3 regions of the Kitasatospora sp. NPDC051984 genome follow, and region 3 is predicted to be linked to each of the others. Evidence: predicted binding sites of a transcription regulator. Region 3 holds the regulator's gene; each other region holds the start of a gene.

Region 1 (4,125 bases), on a different contig from region 3:
AGGAGATCTTGCCCTGGTTGATCAGGATGTACGGGTCCTCCAGGACGGCTTCCTGGCGCTCCGCGTCGGTGACGAAGTACGGCGACAGGTAGCCCTTGTCGAACTGCATGCCCTCGGTGAACTCGAGCTCGACGCCGAAGGTGTTCGACTCCTCGACGGTGATGACACCGTCCTTGCCGACCTTGTCGATCGCCTCGGCGATCAGCTCGCCGACCTGGGTGTCCTGCGCGGAGAGGGAGGCGACGGCGGCGATGTCGTCCTTGCCCTCGATCTCGCGGGCGACCGACAGCAGGTGCTCGGAGACGGCAGCGACAGCCTTGTCGATGCCCTTCTTCAGGGCGGCCGGGCCGGCGCCGGCGGCGACGTTGCGCAGACCCTCGTTGACCAGGGCCTGGGCCAGCACGGTGGCGGTGGTGGTGCCGTCACCCGCGACGTCGTTGGTCTTGGTGGCGACCTCCTTGACCAGCTGCGCGCCGAGGTTCTCGTACGGGTCGTCGAGCTCGACCTCGCGGGCGATGGTCACACCGTCGTTGGTGATGGTGGGGGCGCCGAACTTCTTGTCGATGACGACGTTGCGGCCCTTGGGGCCGATGGTCACCTTGACGGTGTCGGCCAGCTTGTTGACGCCGCGCTCCAGCGAGCGGCGGGCATCCTCGTTGAACTGCAGGGTCTTCGCCATGATCCCGTTTCCTCAGGGTGTGGTCTGCGTACGTGGAGCAACAACCGCGCCCCGGGCCCCTGTCAGTGCTGACACGGATCCGGGGCGGGCTGGGGACGTCTTACTTCTCGATGATGGCGAGAACGTCGCGAGCCGAGAGGACGAGGTACTCCTCGCCCTGGTACTTCACCTCGGTGCCGCCGTACTTCGAGTACAGGACGATGTCACCGACGGCGACGTCGAGCGGCAGACGCTGGCCGTCCTCGAAGCGGCCCGGGCCGACAGCCAGGACGACACCCTCCTGGGGCTTCTCCTTGGCAGTGTCCGGGATCACCAGGCCGGAGGCGGTGGTGGTCTCGGCGTCGAGCGGCTGGACCACAATGCGGTCCTCGAGCGGCTTGATGGCAACCTTGCTGCTGGTGGTCACGTCCGAGCTCCCCTTCGGAGATTACGGGGTTGTCTATCAGGTAGGTGGGCGAGGGTGCGCAGCTGCCGTCGCGGGGGTCAGGCACGCATCTTCGCGTTAGCACTCCCCCTGGGGGGAGTGCCAGGAACGACCTTAGGTCGCCGTTAGCACTCAGTCAACCAGAGTGCCAATGACGCCGTGTCGGATGTCGGCACCACACCCCCCGATTGAGTGCCGGTACTCAGGCGGCGGCGCCGGCCCGGGCGCCAGGATCGGCGCATGACGAAGACTCGACGCCCCGCAGGGCGGGACGCGTTCCACGCGGTGTGGATGGTGGCCGCGGAAGTGCCGCTGCTGGCCATGCTGCCGGGCATGCTGACCTGGGCGAAGTTCAGCTACGTGTGGGTCGCCGACCCTTCGGTCTTCGGCCCGCCGGGGCAGGTGCTCGGGGCGTTCTCGCTGATGCTGGCCGCGTCGGGACTGCTGCTCGCGCTCATGGTGCTGGCGACCGGCCTGGTGCTGCCGGCCCGGCGGGGACTGCGGATCGCACCGCTGGCGCTGCTGACGGTGGGGCCGCTGCTGGCGGTGGCGGCGCACTCGGTGCTGCGCCTCTGATCCTTCCGGGTTGATCACGGGGCGAGCGGGGCGGGGACAATGGTGGTGTGGAGATCGAGTCGTTCCGGGCGCTGCTGACCGAGCAGGGGCAGGCGCTGCTGGCGGAGTTGCGGGAGTTCACGGCGGACCAGGAGCTGGCGCTGGCGACCCGGCTGCGGCGGGATTACCCGGCGGAGCTGGTGCGGGCCGCGTTCGAGCAGGCGCGGTTGCGGCAGCGGGCGGAGGCGAAGTTCGGGGCGGACGCCCGGTCGATGTACTTCACCCAGAACGGGGTGGAGCAGGCGACCCGGCGCAGTGTGGCCGAGTGGCGGGCGGGTCGGTTCGCGGCGCTCGGGGTGAAGCGGTTGGCGGACCTGTGCTGCGGGATCGGCGGGGACGCGATCGCGCTGGCCCGGGCCGGGATCGCGGTGCTGGCGGTGGACCGGGACGAGCTGACCTGCGAGGTGGCGCGGGCGAACGCGGCGGCGCTGGGCGTGGCGGAGCTGGTGGAGGTGCGCTGCGCGGACGTCGCGGACATCGACACGGACGGCTTCGACGCGGTGTTCACCGACCCGGCGCGGCGCACCTCGCGCGGGCGGGTGTTCGATCCGGAGGCGTATTCGCCGCCGCTGTCCTGGGCGGTGGAGGCGGCCCGGCGCACCCCGTTCGGCGCGTTGAAGGTGGCGCCGGGGATCCCGCACGAGCTGGTGCCGGAGGGTGCCGAGGCGGAGTGGGTGTCGGACCGGGGCGAGGTGAAGGAGGCGGTGCTGTGGTTCGGCACCGGGGCCGCCGAGCCGTACCGGGCGACGGTGCTGCCGGGCCCGCACTCGCTGGCCGGCGGCGCGCTGCCGGATCCGCCGGTGGGCGCGGTGGGCCGGTACCTGTACGAGCCGGACGGCGCGGTGATCCGGGGCCGGATGGTCGCCGAGGTGGTGCGGCTGACGAACGGCCGGCTGCTCGACCCGATGATCGCGTACGTCACCTCGGACGAGCTGCACCCGACGCCGTACGCGCACGCCTACGAGCTGTCCGACGTACTGCCGTACAACGTCAAGAAGTTGAAGGCGCTGGTGAAGGAGCGCCGGATCGGCACCGTGGTGATCAAGAAGCGCGGGGCGTCGGTGGTGCCGGAGGAGCTGCGGCGGCAGCTGAAGCCGTCCGGGCCGAACTCGGTGACGGTGATCGTCGCCCGTACCGAGGCCGGCCCGGTGATGATGCTGGGTCAGCCGACGGGCTTGGCGATGTAGTCGTCGAGGCGTGCGACCGCGAAGCCCTGTTCCTGGATGCGGGCGAGCATCTCGCCGAACATCGAGGTCATGCTCTCGCCCTTGAGCTCGGACGGGCCGCGGAAGTGGGCGAGGATGATGTCGCCGTTCTTCAGCTTCTTGTCGGCGGACTGGTACTGCATGTCGTGGATCTGCATGGACTCGCGCCACAGCACGATGGCGCGCGGGCCGCACTCCTGCACCGAGGTGTTCAGGGTGGGGGTGTTGGCGCCGTCGCCGAACGGCGGGCGGAACAGGTACGGGGCGGTGCCGTACTGCTCGGTGAGGGCGGCCTGGTCGTCGCAGATCTCGGACTTCTGCTTGGCGGCCGGGATCTTGCTCATCACCGGGTGGTCGACGGTGTGGTTCTGAATGGTGTTGCCGAGCGCCTGCAGCGGCTTGAAGTAGGCGTAGTCGTTCTTGACGATGTCCTTGGTCAGGAACATCGTGATCGGCACCTTCAGGTCGGTCAGCATCTGGACGAACTTGGGGTCCTTCTCGGCCCCGTCGTCGATGGTGATGAAGACGACCTTGTCCTGGGTGGGGATTTCGCTGAACACCGGCACCACCCCGGTCTTGGTCAGCTTGATCGGCTTGTCGGCGGGCGGCGCGGGCGCCTTGGCCATCGGCTTGAGGCCCCACTTCGCCCACGCGGCGTCCCCGGCGGTGTCCTGCGCGGGCGCCGACGCGGGGGCGGACGAGCCGCCCGAGGACGCGGCGGAGGGCTGCGCGGGGGCTGCGGACTTCGTGGCGGGCGCGGAGCTGCCGCACCCGCTGGCCGCCAGCAGCACGGCGAGCGCGCCCAACCCGTACCCGATCCGGGCCCTCTTCTTCACCGGTGTCCCCCGCTCTCAGCTCTACAGGCGTGTCGATGTTCAGGACGAACGCTACCTGCCCCGCGGTTGCTCAGGCCCTCTCGTCCGGGTCTTGCCGGGCGCGCGACGCCGGATCATCCCGCCTGGAAGCACCGGCAAACCATCCAAGTACACCCAGTACGAGGACGGTTCGCCGGCACTCCCAGCCGGGCGCCCGACGCCGCGCGCCGATCCGACAAGACCCGGACGAGAGGGCCTACCCGACGTCCGTCCGGGTGAAGGTCCAGTGGTGCACCGGCCGGGACAGCAGCCCCGCCGGGGGCGCCGGGACGGGCTGCGGCTCGCCCGTCCACAGCGCGATCATCAGCACCCGGTCGCCGGGAGCGG
Region 2 (4,125 bases), on a different contig from region 3:
TGGCGTACGAGATCTGCGAGCAGCTCGGCTGGCGGCTGCCCGAGCAGATCGTCATTCCGATCGCCTCCGGCTCCCAGCTCACCAAGATCGACAAGGGTCTGCAGGAGCTGATCAAGCTCGGCCTGGTCGAGGACCGCCCCTACAAGATCTTCGGCGCCCAGGCCGAGGGCTGCTCCCCGGTCTCCGCCGCCTTCAAGGCCGGCCGCGACGTGATCAAGCCGGTCAAGCCGGACACCATCGCCAAGTCGCTGGCGATCGGCAACCCCGCCGACGGCCCGTACGTGCTCGACATCGCCCGCCGCACCGGCGGTGCCGTCGAGGACGTCACCGACGCGCAGGTGGTCGAGGCGATCAAGCTGCTGGCCCGCACCGAGGGCATCTTCGCCGAGACCGCGGGCGGCGTCACCGTCGGCGTGCTGAAGAAGCTGGTCGAGACCGGGCAGCTCGACCCGAGCAAGGAGACCGTCGCGATCAACACCGGCGACGGCCTGAAGACCCTCGACGCGGTCGCCGACTCCGGCATGACCGCGGTGATCCGCCCGACGCTGGAGTCCTTCCGCGCCGCCGGTCTCGTCTCCGCCTGATCCCCCCAAAACTTTCTTCTAGGAGCACCCCCATGAGCGCCACCGTCCGCATCCCCACCATCCTCCGCACCTACACCGGCGGTGCCGCCGAGGTGACCGCCGAGGGCGCCACCCTGGCCGCCGTCATCGCCGACCTGGAGGCGAACCACGCCGGCATCGCCGCCCGCCTGCTGGACGACACCGGCAAGCTGCGCCGCTTCGTGAACGTGTACGTCAACGACGACGACGTGCGCTTCGCCGAGGGCCTGGAGACCGAGATCAAGGACGGCGCCTCGGTGTCGATCATTCCGGCGGTGGCCGGCGGCTGCTGAGGCAGCTCCGGGCGGCCGGTGGGGCCGCCCCGCGTATTCGTTCCGCCGCCGTCGGGCGCGGGCTCGGAATTCGATTTCCGAGCCGCCCGGCGGCGGCTTCGCACATCGGCCGGGCGCGCGGGCAGCGGTGATTCCGGCCTGGCGGGTCGCTGGAATTCCCGCGTTCGCGGGGGAGTAGAGTGCCGGTGGAGCCGTTCCCCGCCACGGCCCGTTCCAATCCTCGATTTTTCCCGCAGCGCACCTCGCGCCGGCGCCGTCCCGTCCCGCGCTCTGAGACATGCGCCGGACCGTTCACCGCCCGACCTGTCAGGCCGCCGTCAGAATTCTTTCGACGATTTGCGGCGACACGTCCGTTATGTCCGGTGGCAATTGTCGGGCCATACACCTTTCGACCCGTCATATCCGATGTGGGGTGCGGACTTTCCGCGAAATTAGGGCCTGTTGCAGAGGGCGCATATCCGGATACATTCAGCCGCGACACGAGGCTGCGCCGTGCGGGGGGGAGTCCCCACAGGCCGGCCTTCCAGACCTCCGGGTCCGCGTCCCGCGGATCTCTGAAGGGCCAGCACAGCACAAGGGGAGTTCGGAATGGCTCAGGGCACCGTCAAGTGGTTCAACGCCGAGAAGGGCTACGGCTTCATCGCGGTCGACGGTGGAGCGGACGTGTTCGTCCACTACAGCGCGATCCAGATGGACGGCTACCGCACCCTGGAAGAGGGCCAGCGGGTCGAGTTCGAGATCTCGCAGGGTCAGAAGGGTCCGCAGGCCGACATGGTCCGCGCCGCCGGCGCCTGACGGCCCGGTAGACCGCACACACCACAGCTATGACCCGGCAGGTCCGGCCCCGGCGCGACGCGTCCGGGTCCGGGCCTGTCGGCGTTCCCGGACCTGCCTGCGGGTTTCCCGGGAGGGGTATCGGAGCGCGGCGAATGGGCTTGCACTCGACACCCCCGAGTGCTAATCATTGGCGTTAGCACTCACAGCGTGAGAGTGACAACGGACCGGGCCGGTGAGGCCCCGGAAGCGGTAGGGGACGAGACCCCCGCTCTCCTGGGCCGTCCGTCGCGGGCACCCCCTTGGTCCGAGCAGTCGACCGTGTCCCGGAGGACCACTTCTAATGGCCAAGATCATCGCCTTTGACGAGGAAGCCCGCCGCGGCCTTGAGCGTGGCATGAACCAGCTTGCCGACGCCGTGAAGGTCACGCTCGGCCCCAAGGGTCGCAACGTCGTTCTGGAGAAGAAGTGGGGCGCCCCCACCATCACCAACGACGGTGTCTCCATCGCCAAGGAGATCGAGCTCGAGGACCCGTACGAGAAGATCGGTGCCGAGCTCGTCAAGGAGGTCGCCAAGAAGACCGACGACGTCGCGGGTGACGGCACCACCACCGCCACCGTGCTGGCCCAGGCGCTCGTCCGCGAGGGTCTGCGCAACGTCGCCGCCGGCGCCAACCCGATGGCCCTGAAGCGCGGTATCGAGAAGGCCGTCGCCGCCGTCTCCGACCAGCTGCTGGCCCAGGCCAAGGACGTGGAGACCAAGGAGCAGATCGCCTCCACCGCCTCCATCTCGGCCGCCGACACCCAGATCGGCGAGCTCATCGCCGAGGCCATGGACAAGGTCGGCAAGGAAGGCGTCATCACCGTCGAGGAGAGCAACACCTTCGGCCTGGAGCTCGAGCTCACCGAGGGCATGCGCTTCGACAAGGGCTACATCTCCGCCTACTTCGCCACCGACCTGGAGCGCATGGAGACGAGCTTCGAGGACCCGTACATCCTCATCGCCAACTCCAAGATCTCCTCGGTCAAGGACCTGCTCCCGCTGCTGGAGAAGGTCATGCAGAGCGGCAAGCCGCTCGTCATCATCGCCGAGGACGTCGAGGGCGAGGCCCTGTCGACCCTGGTCGTGAACAAGATCCGCGGCACCTTCAAGTCCGTCGCCGTCAAGGCCCCGGGCTTCGGCGACCGCCGCAAGGCCATGCTGGGCGACATCGCCATCCTGACCGGCGGCACCGTGATCTCCGAGGAGGTCGGCCTCAAGCTCGAGAACGCCGGCGTCGACCTGCTGGGCACCGCCCGCAAGGTCGTCATCACCAAGGACGAGACCACCATCGTCGACGGTGGCGGCGACAGCGACCAGGTTGCCGGTCGCGTCAACCAGATCCGCGCCGAGATCGAGAACTCCGACTCGGACTACGACCGCGAGAAGCTCCAGGAGCGCCTCGCCAAGCTGGCCGGCGGCGTGGCCGTCATCAAGGCCGGCGCGGCCACCGAGGTCGAGCTCAAGGAGCGCAAGCACCGCATCGAGGACGCGGTGCGCAACGCCAAGGCCGCCGTCGAGGAGGGCATCGTCGCCGGTGGTGGCGTCGCCCTGCTGCAGGCCGGTGTCGCGTTCGAGAAGCTGGAGCTGGACGGCGACGAGGCCACCGGTGCCAACATCGTCCGCGTGGCGCTCGAGGCCCCGATCAAGCAGATCGCCACCAACGCCGGCCTCGAGGGCGGCGTCGTGGTCGAGAAGGTTCGCAACCTGCCCGCCGGCCACGGCCTGAACGCCGCGACCAACGAGTACGTCGACCTGATCGCCTCCGGCATCATCGACCCCGCCAAGGTCACCCGCTCCGCCCTGCAGAACGCCGCCTCCATCGCGGCGCTGTTCCTCACCACCGAGGCCGTCATCGCCGACAAGCCGGAGAAGGCCTCCGCGGCCGCCGGCGGCGGCATGCCGGGCGGTGACATGGACTTCTGATCCGACCTCACCGGTTGGATCGGTCAGTCTCACGCCGTGAGGGCGGTCTCCTTCGGGAGGCCGCCCTTGCGGCGTTTCCGGGTTGTGGCGGCGGTTTGGGACAATGGGCGGATGTCCAGCAACGAGATCGAAGCCGCCCTGCACAGCGCCCGCGCGCTGATCCTCGCCGACCTCACCGCGCGGGACGTCGCCGACGCCGCGATCGTCTCGCTGGTCGAGGACGCCGTCACCCACCGTCGCTGGTGGCTCGAACAGTGGCCGGACGGCTGCGAGTTCGTGCTCGGGCTGATCGCGCAGGACGTGCAGGACGCGCTGCTGGAGTCGTACGGGCGGTGGCCGTTGTGCGCGGCTTGTGCGGCGGAGGACGACCCGCACGCGCTGGGCGTGGAGCCGGAGTTGGGGGCGGATCCGCACTGGGTGTGCGGCAAGAAGGGTCTGATCGTCGCGGCGGTGGGGGAGCTGGACTGACAGCAGGCGTTTCGCACCCGCT
Region 3 (4,125 bases):
AGCAGGGCCCGGACCTGGGACTGGACCTCGGCGAAGGCGCCGCCCTCGACGGCGGCGAAGCACACCGAGCCGAGGCCGGTGGGGAGGAAGCCGGTGGCGGCCTGCAGGGTGAGCGCGGCCGACGGGATGCCGAACAGCTGGTCGAGGTCCGGCTTCACGGGCTTGCTGCGGCCGAACAGTGCGTCCAGGAATCCCACGGGGCGAGCTCCTTGATCAAGGGTGGAAGGCGGTCACTGCCCGAGCAAGGCGGTCACTGCCCGAGCTGGGAGGAGATCTTCGACAGCTGTGCGAGCCGCTGCTCCAGCGACGGGTGGGTGGAGAACAGCTGCGCGGCGGTCTCCTTGGCGCTCAGCGCGGGCGCGAAGTAGAAGGCGTTGTACGGCTGGGCCTTGCGCAGGTCCTCGGTCGGGATGGCGGCGATCTGCCCGGTCACCTTGGTCAGCGCGGAGGCCAGTGCGCTGGGGCGCCCGGTCAGCTGGGCGGCGGCCCGGTCGGCGGCGAGCTCGCGGTAGCGGGAGAGCAGCCGGGTGAGCAGGAAGCTGATCGCGTACACCACCATCGAGACCAGCGGGACGATGATCATCGCGATCGCGGCGTTGGAGTCGTTGCTGTTCCGGTTGCCGCCGCCCATCATTCCGCCGTACAGCGCGATCCGGGTCATCGCGCCGGCCAGGACGCCGAGGAATCCGGCCACCGTCATCACCGCGACGTCGCGGTGCGCGACGTGCGAGAGCTCGTGGGCGAGGACGCCCTCCAGTTCCTCCGGTTCCAGCCGCCGCAGCAGGCCGGTGGTCACGCAGATCACCGCGTTCTCCGGGTTGCGGCCGGTGGCGAAGGCGTTGGGCATGTCGTTGTGGGCGACCGCGACGCGCGGCTTGGGCATGTCGGCGAGCGCGCACAGCCGGTCGACCGCGCCGTGCAGCTGCGGGAACTCCTCGGGGGAGACCGGGTGGGCGCCCATCGCCCGTTCGGTGATCTTGTCGGAGAACCAGAACTGGGCGACGAACAGGCCGCCGGAGATCAGCACCACCAGGGGCCAGGCGCCGCGCAGCAGCACGATCAGCAACCCGGTGAAGCCGACATAGAGCAGGCCGATCAAGAACATGGTGGTGACCATCCGGCCGGTCAGGCCGCGGTCGGGGGTGAACCGGGAGTGCTGCCGTGAGGCCGACATCGCTGCTCCTCCTTCGCCGTCTTCGCCTTCGATGCTGCCACCGGCGGGGCCCGCAGGCACCATCCGAAACGATGGGAATCCGATGGGAATGCGGTCGCGTCGGCCCGCGGGAGCCGGTCGGCGCGGTTTTCGGTCGAGGATCACGTCGGCGGACCGTTCCTGCCATCAGGCCCGGGCCGTACACTGGCAGGTACGGTTCTGGCACTCTGCCCAGTTGAGTGCCAGAGAGGATCGACCACCGGTTCAACGGACGACGACGGAGGTGCGTGCACATGCCGGACGACGGCAAGCCCGACGGCCGCCTGATCGACACGCGCCCGTCCGTGCGCCCGTTGGACGAGCGACGGCTGGCCGTGCTCCGCGCGATCGTGCAGGACTACGTGGGCACCGAGGAGCCGGTCGGCTCCAAGGCCCTGGTGGAGCGCCACAACCTGGGCGTCTCGCCGGCCACGGTGCGCAACGACATGGCCGCGCTGGAGGACGACGGGTTCATCCACCAGCCGCACACCAGCGCGGGCCGGATCCCCACCGACAAGGGCTACCGGCTGTTCGTCGACCGCCTCGCCGAGGTGAAGCCGATGACGCCCCCGGAGCGCCGGGCGATCCGGCACTTCCTGGAGGGCGCGGTCGACCTGGACGACGTGGTGGCCCGTACGGTGCGGCTGCTGGCGCAGCTGACCCGGCAGGTCGCGGTGGTCCAGTACCCGTCGCTGACCCGCTCCACCGTGCGGCACATCGAACTCGTCTCGCTCACCCCGACCAAGCTGATGCTGGTGCTGATCACCAACACCGGCCGGGTCGAGCAGCGGATGGTGGACTGCCCCGGCCCGGTCGGCGAGACCGTGCTGGGAGACCTGCGGGCCAGGCTGAACGGCATGGCGGGCGGCTGTCGGCTGCCCGAGGTGCCGACCCTCCTGGAGGACCTGCCGGCCAGTTTCGAACCGGCCGACCGGCCCTCGGTCAGCACCGTGCTGACCGTGCTGTTCGAAACGCTCGCCGAACAGAACGAGGAACGGATCATGCTGGCGGGCACCGCCAACCTGACCCGGTTCAACCACGACTTCCCGCTCTCCATCCGTCCGGTGCTCGAGGCACTGGAGGAGCAGGTGGTGCTGCTGCGCCTGCTGGGTGAGACCGGGGACTCGGCGATGACGGTCCGGATCGGCCACGAGAACGCCTATGAAGGCCTGAATTCCACGTCGGTGGTCTCCGTCGGTTACGGTTCGGGCGACCAGAGCGTGGCAAAGCTGGGTGTGATCGGTCCGACCCGGATGGATTACCCGGGCACAATGGGGGCGGTGCGAGCGGTGGCGCGATACGTCGGCCAGATCCTGGACGAGTCATAACAAGGCTGCGTGAGACCGTCACGCAGTTCTCGCAAGCACTTCTAGAGGCGGAACAAACCGGAGCATTTGGTGGCCACGGACTACTACGCGGTACTCGGCGTCCGACGCGACGCGGGGCAGGACGAGATCAAGAAGGCGTTTCGGCGCCTCGCCCGTGAACTGCACCCGGACGTCAACCCGGACCCGAAGACGCAGGAGCGGTTCAAGGAGATCAACGCCGCCTACGAGGTGCTCTCCGATCCGCAGAAGCGTCAGGTGTACGACCTCGGCGGCGACCCGCTGTCGCCGAACGGCGGCGGTGCGGGCGGCTTCGGGGCCGGAGCGGCCGGCTTCGGCTTCTCCGACATCATGGACGCCTTCTTCGGCGCCGCGACCGGCCAGCGCGGCCCGCGTTCGCGCACCCGCCGCGGGCAGGACGCGATGATCCGACTGGAGATCACCCTGGAGGAGGCCGCGTTCGGCACCACCAAGGAACTCCAGGTCGACACCGCCGTCACCTGCACCACCTGTAACGGCGAGGGCGCCGCGCCGGGTACCTCCGCGCAGACCTGTGACATGTGTCGCGGCAAGGGCGAGGTCTCCCAGGTCACCCGGTCCTTCCTGGGCCAGGTCATGACCTCCCGGCCCTGCCCGCAGTGCCAGGGCTTCGGCACCGTCGTCCCAACCCCGTGCCCCGAGTGCGCGGGCGACGGCCGGGTCCGGGCCCGCCGCACCCTCACGGTGAAGATCCCCGCCGGTGTCGACAACGGCACCCGGATCCAGCTGGCCGGCGAGGGCGAGGTCGGCCCCGGCGGCGGCCCCGCCGGCGACCTGTACGTGGAGATCGCCGAGACCAGCCACGCCGTCTTCCAGCGCCGCGGTGACGACCTGCACTGCACCGTCACCATCCCGATGACGGCCGCCGCGCTCGGCACCCAGGTGCCGCTGCAGACCCTGGACGGCCTGGAAGAGGTCGACATCCGGCCCGGCACCCAGTCCGGCCAGTCGATCCCGCTGCACGGCCGCGGCATCACCCACCTGCGCGGTGGCGGCCGGGGCGACCTGATAGTGCACGTCGAGGTGCAGACGCCCACCAAGCTCGACCCGGAGCAGGAGGAGCTGCTGCGGCGGCTCGCCATGCTCCGCGGCGAGGAGCGGCCGTCCGGCCAGTTCGCACCCGGCCAGCAGGGCCTGTTCTCCCGGCTGAAGGACGCCTTCAACGGCCGGTGAGACCCGTTCCTACCGGGCCGGGAGTGGTGCACGCCACCGCTTCCGGCCCGGGTTTTTTTGTTGTTCTTTCCGCGAGAGGGTTCCTGTTCCGATGACCGCACCGGTGTTCGTCGTCGACGACCTGGCGGGCGCCACCCCCGGCGCCACCGTCCGCCTCGACGGCCCCGAGGGGCGGCACGCCGTCGCCGTCAAGCGCCTGGAGCCCGGCGAGGCCGTCACCCTCGCCGACGGACACGGCCGCGGCGCGGACGGCACCGTCGCCGCGGTGCACGGCAAGGACGCGCTGGACGTGCTGGTCGCCGCCGTACGCGAGGAGGCTGCGCCCGCGCCCCGGATCACCGTCGTCCAGGCGCTGCCCAAGGGCGACCGCGGCGAACTCGCCGTCGAGACGATGAC

What was found. Region 3 encodes HrcA, which represses chaperone genes, less so after heat shock. Its sites were predicted from a motif close to TTNGCACTCNGNNNNNCNGAGTGCNAA; they were not measured.
Region 1: groES (co-chaperone GroES) is a predicted target of HrcA. The motif match lies at 1,229-1,255, and genes of this name have one in related genera.
Region 2: groL (chaperonin GroEL) is a predicted target of HrcA. The motif match lies at 1,830-1,856, and genes of this name have one in related genera.

The regions. Positions count from the first base shown of each region.
Region 1 is NZ_JBIUCB010000006.1:233,723-237,847, reverse strand. It holds gene groL (chaperonin GroEL) at 1-679, opposite strand, end outside; gene groES (co-chaperone GroES) at 780-1,085, opposite strand; gene ACIHEI_RS14815 (hypothetical protein) at 1,344-1,679, shown strand; gene ACIHEI_RS14810 (methyltransferase domain-containing protein) at 1,727-2,905, shown strand; gene ACIHEI_RS14805 (polysaccharide deacetylase family protein) at 2,881-3,759, opposite strand; gene ACIHEI_RS14800 (hypothetical protein) at 3,995-4,125, opposite strand, start outside.
Region 2 is NZ_JBIUCB010000001.1:73,419-77,543, forward strand. It holds gene thrC (threonine synthase) at 1-584, shown strand, start outside; gene ACIHEI_RS00385 (MoaD/ThiS family protein) at 617-895, shown strand; gene ACIHEI_RS00390 (cold-shock protein) at 1,484-1,690, shown strand; gene groL (chaperonin GroEL) at 2,013-3,635, shown strand; gene ACIHEI_RS00400 (hypothetical protein) at 3,747-4,103, shown strand.
Region 3 is NZ_JBIUCB010000004.1:362,669-366,793, reverse strand. It holds gene ACIHEI_RS10930 (hypothetical protein) at 1-197, opposite strand, end outside; gene htpX (zinc metalloprotease HtpX) at 251-1,174, opposite strand; gene hrcA (heat-inducible transcriptional repressor HrcA) at 1,447-2,520, shown strand; gene dnaJ (molecular chaperone DnaJ) at 2,590-3,729, shown strand; gene ACIHEI_RS10910 (16S rRNA (uracil(1498)-N(3))-methyltransferase) at 3,821-4,125, shown strand, end outside.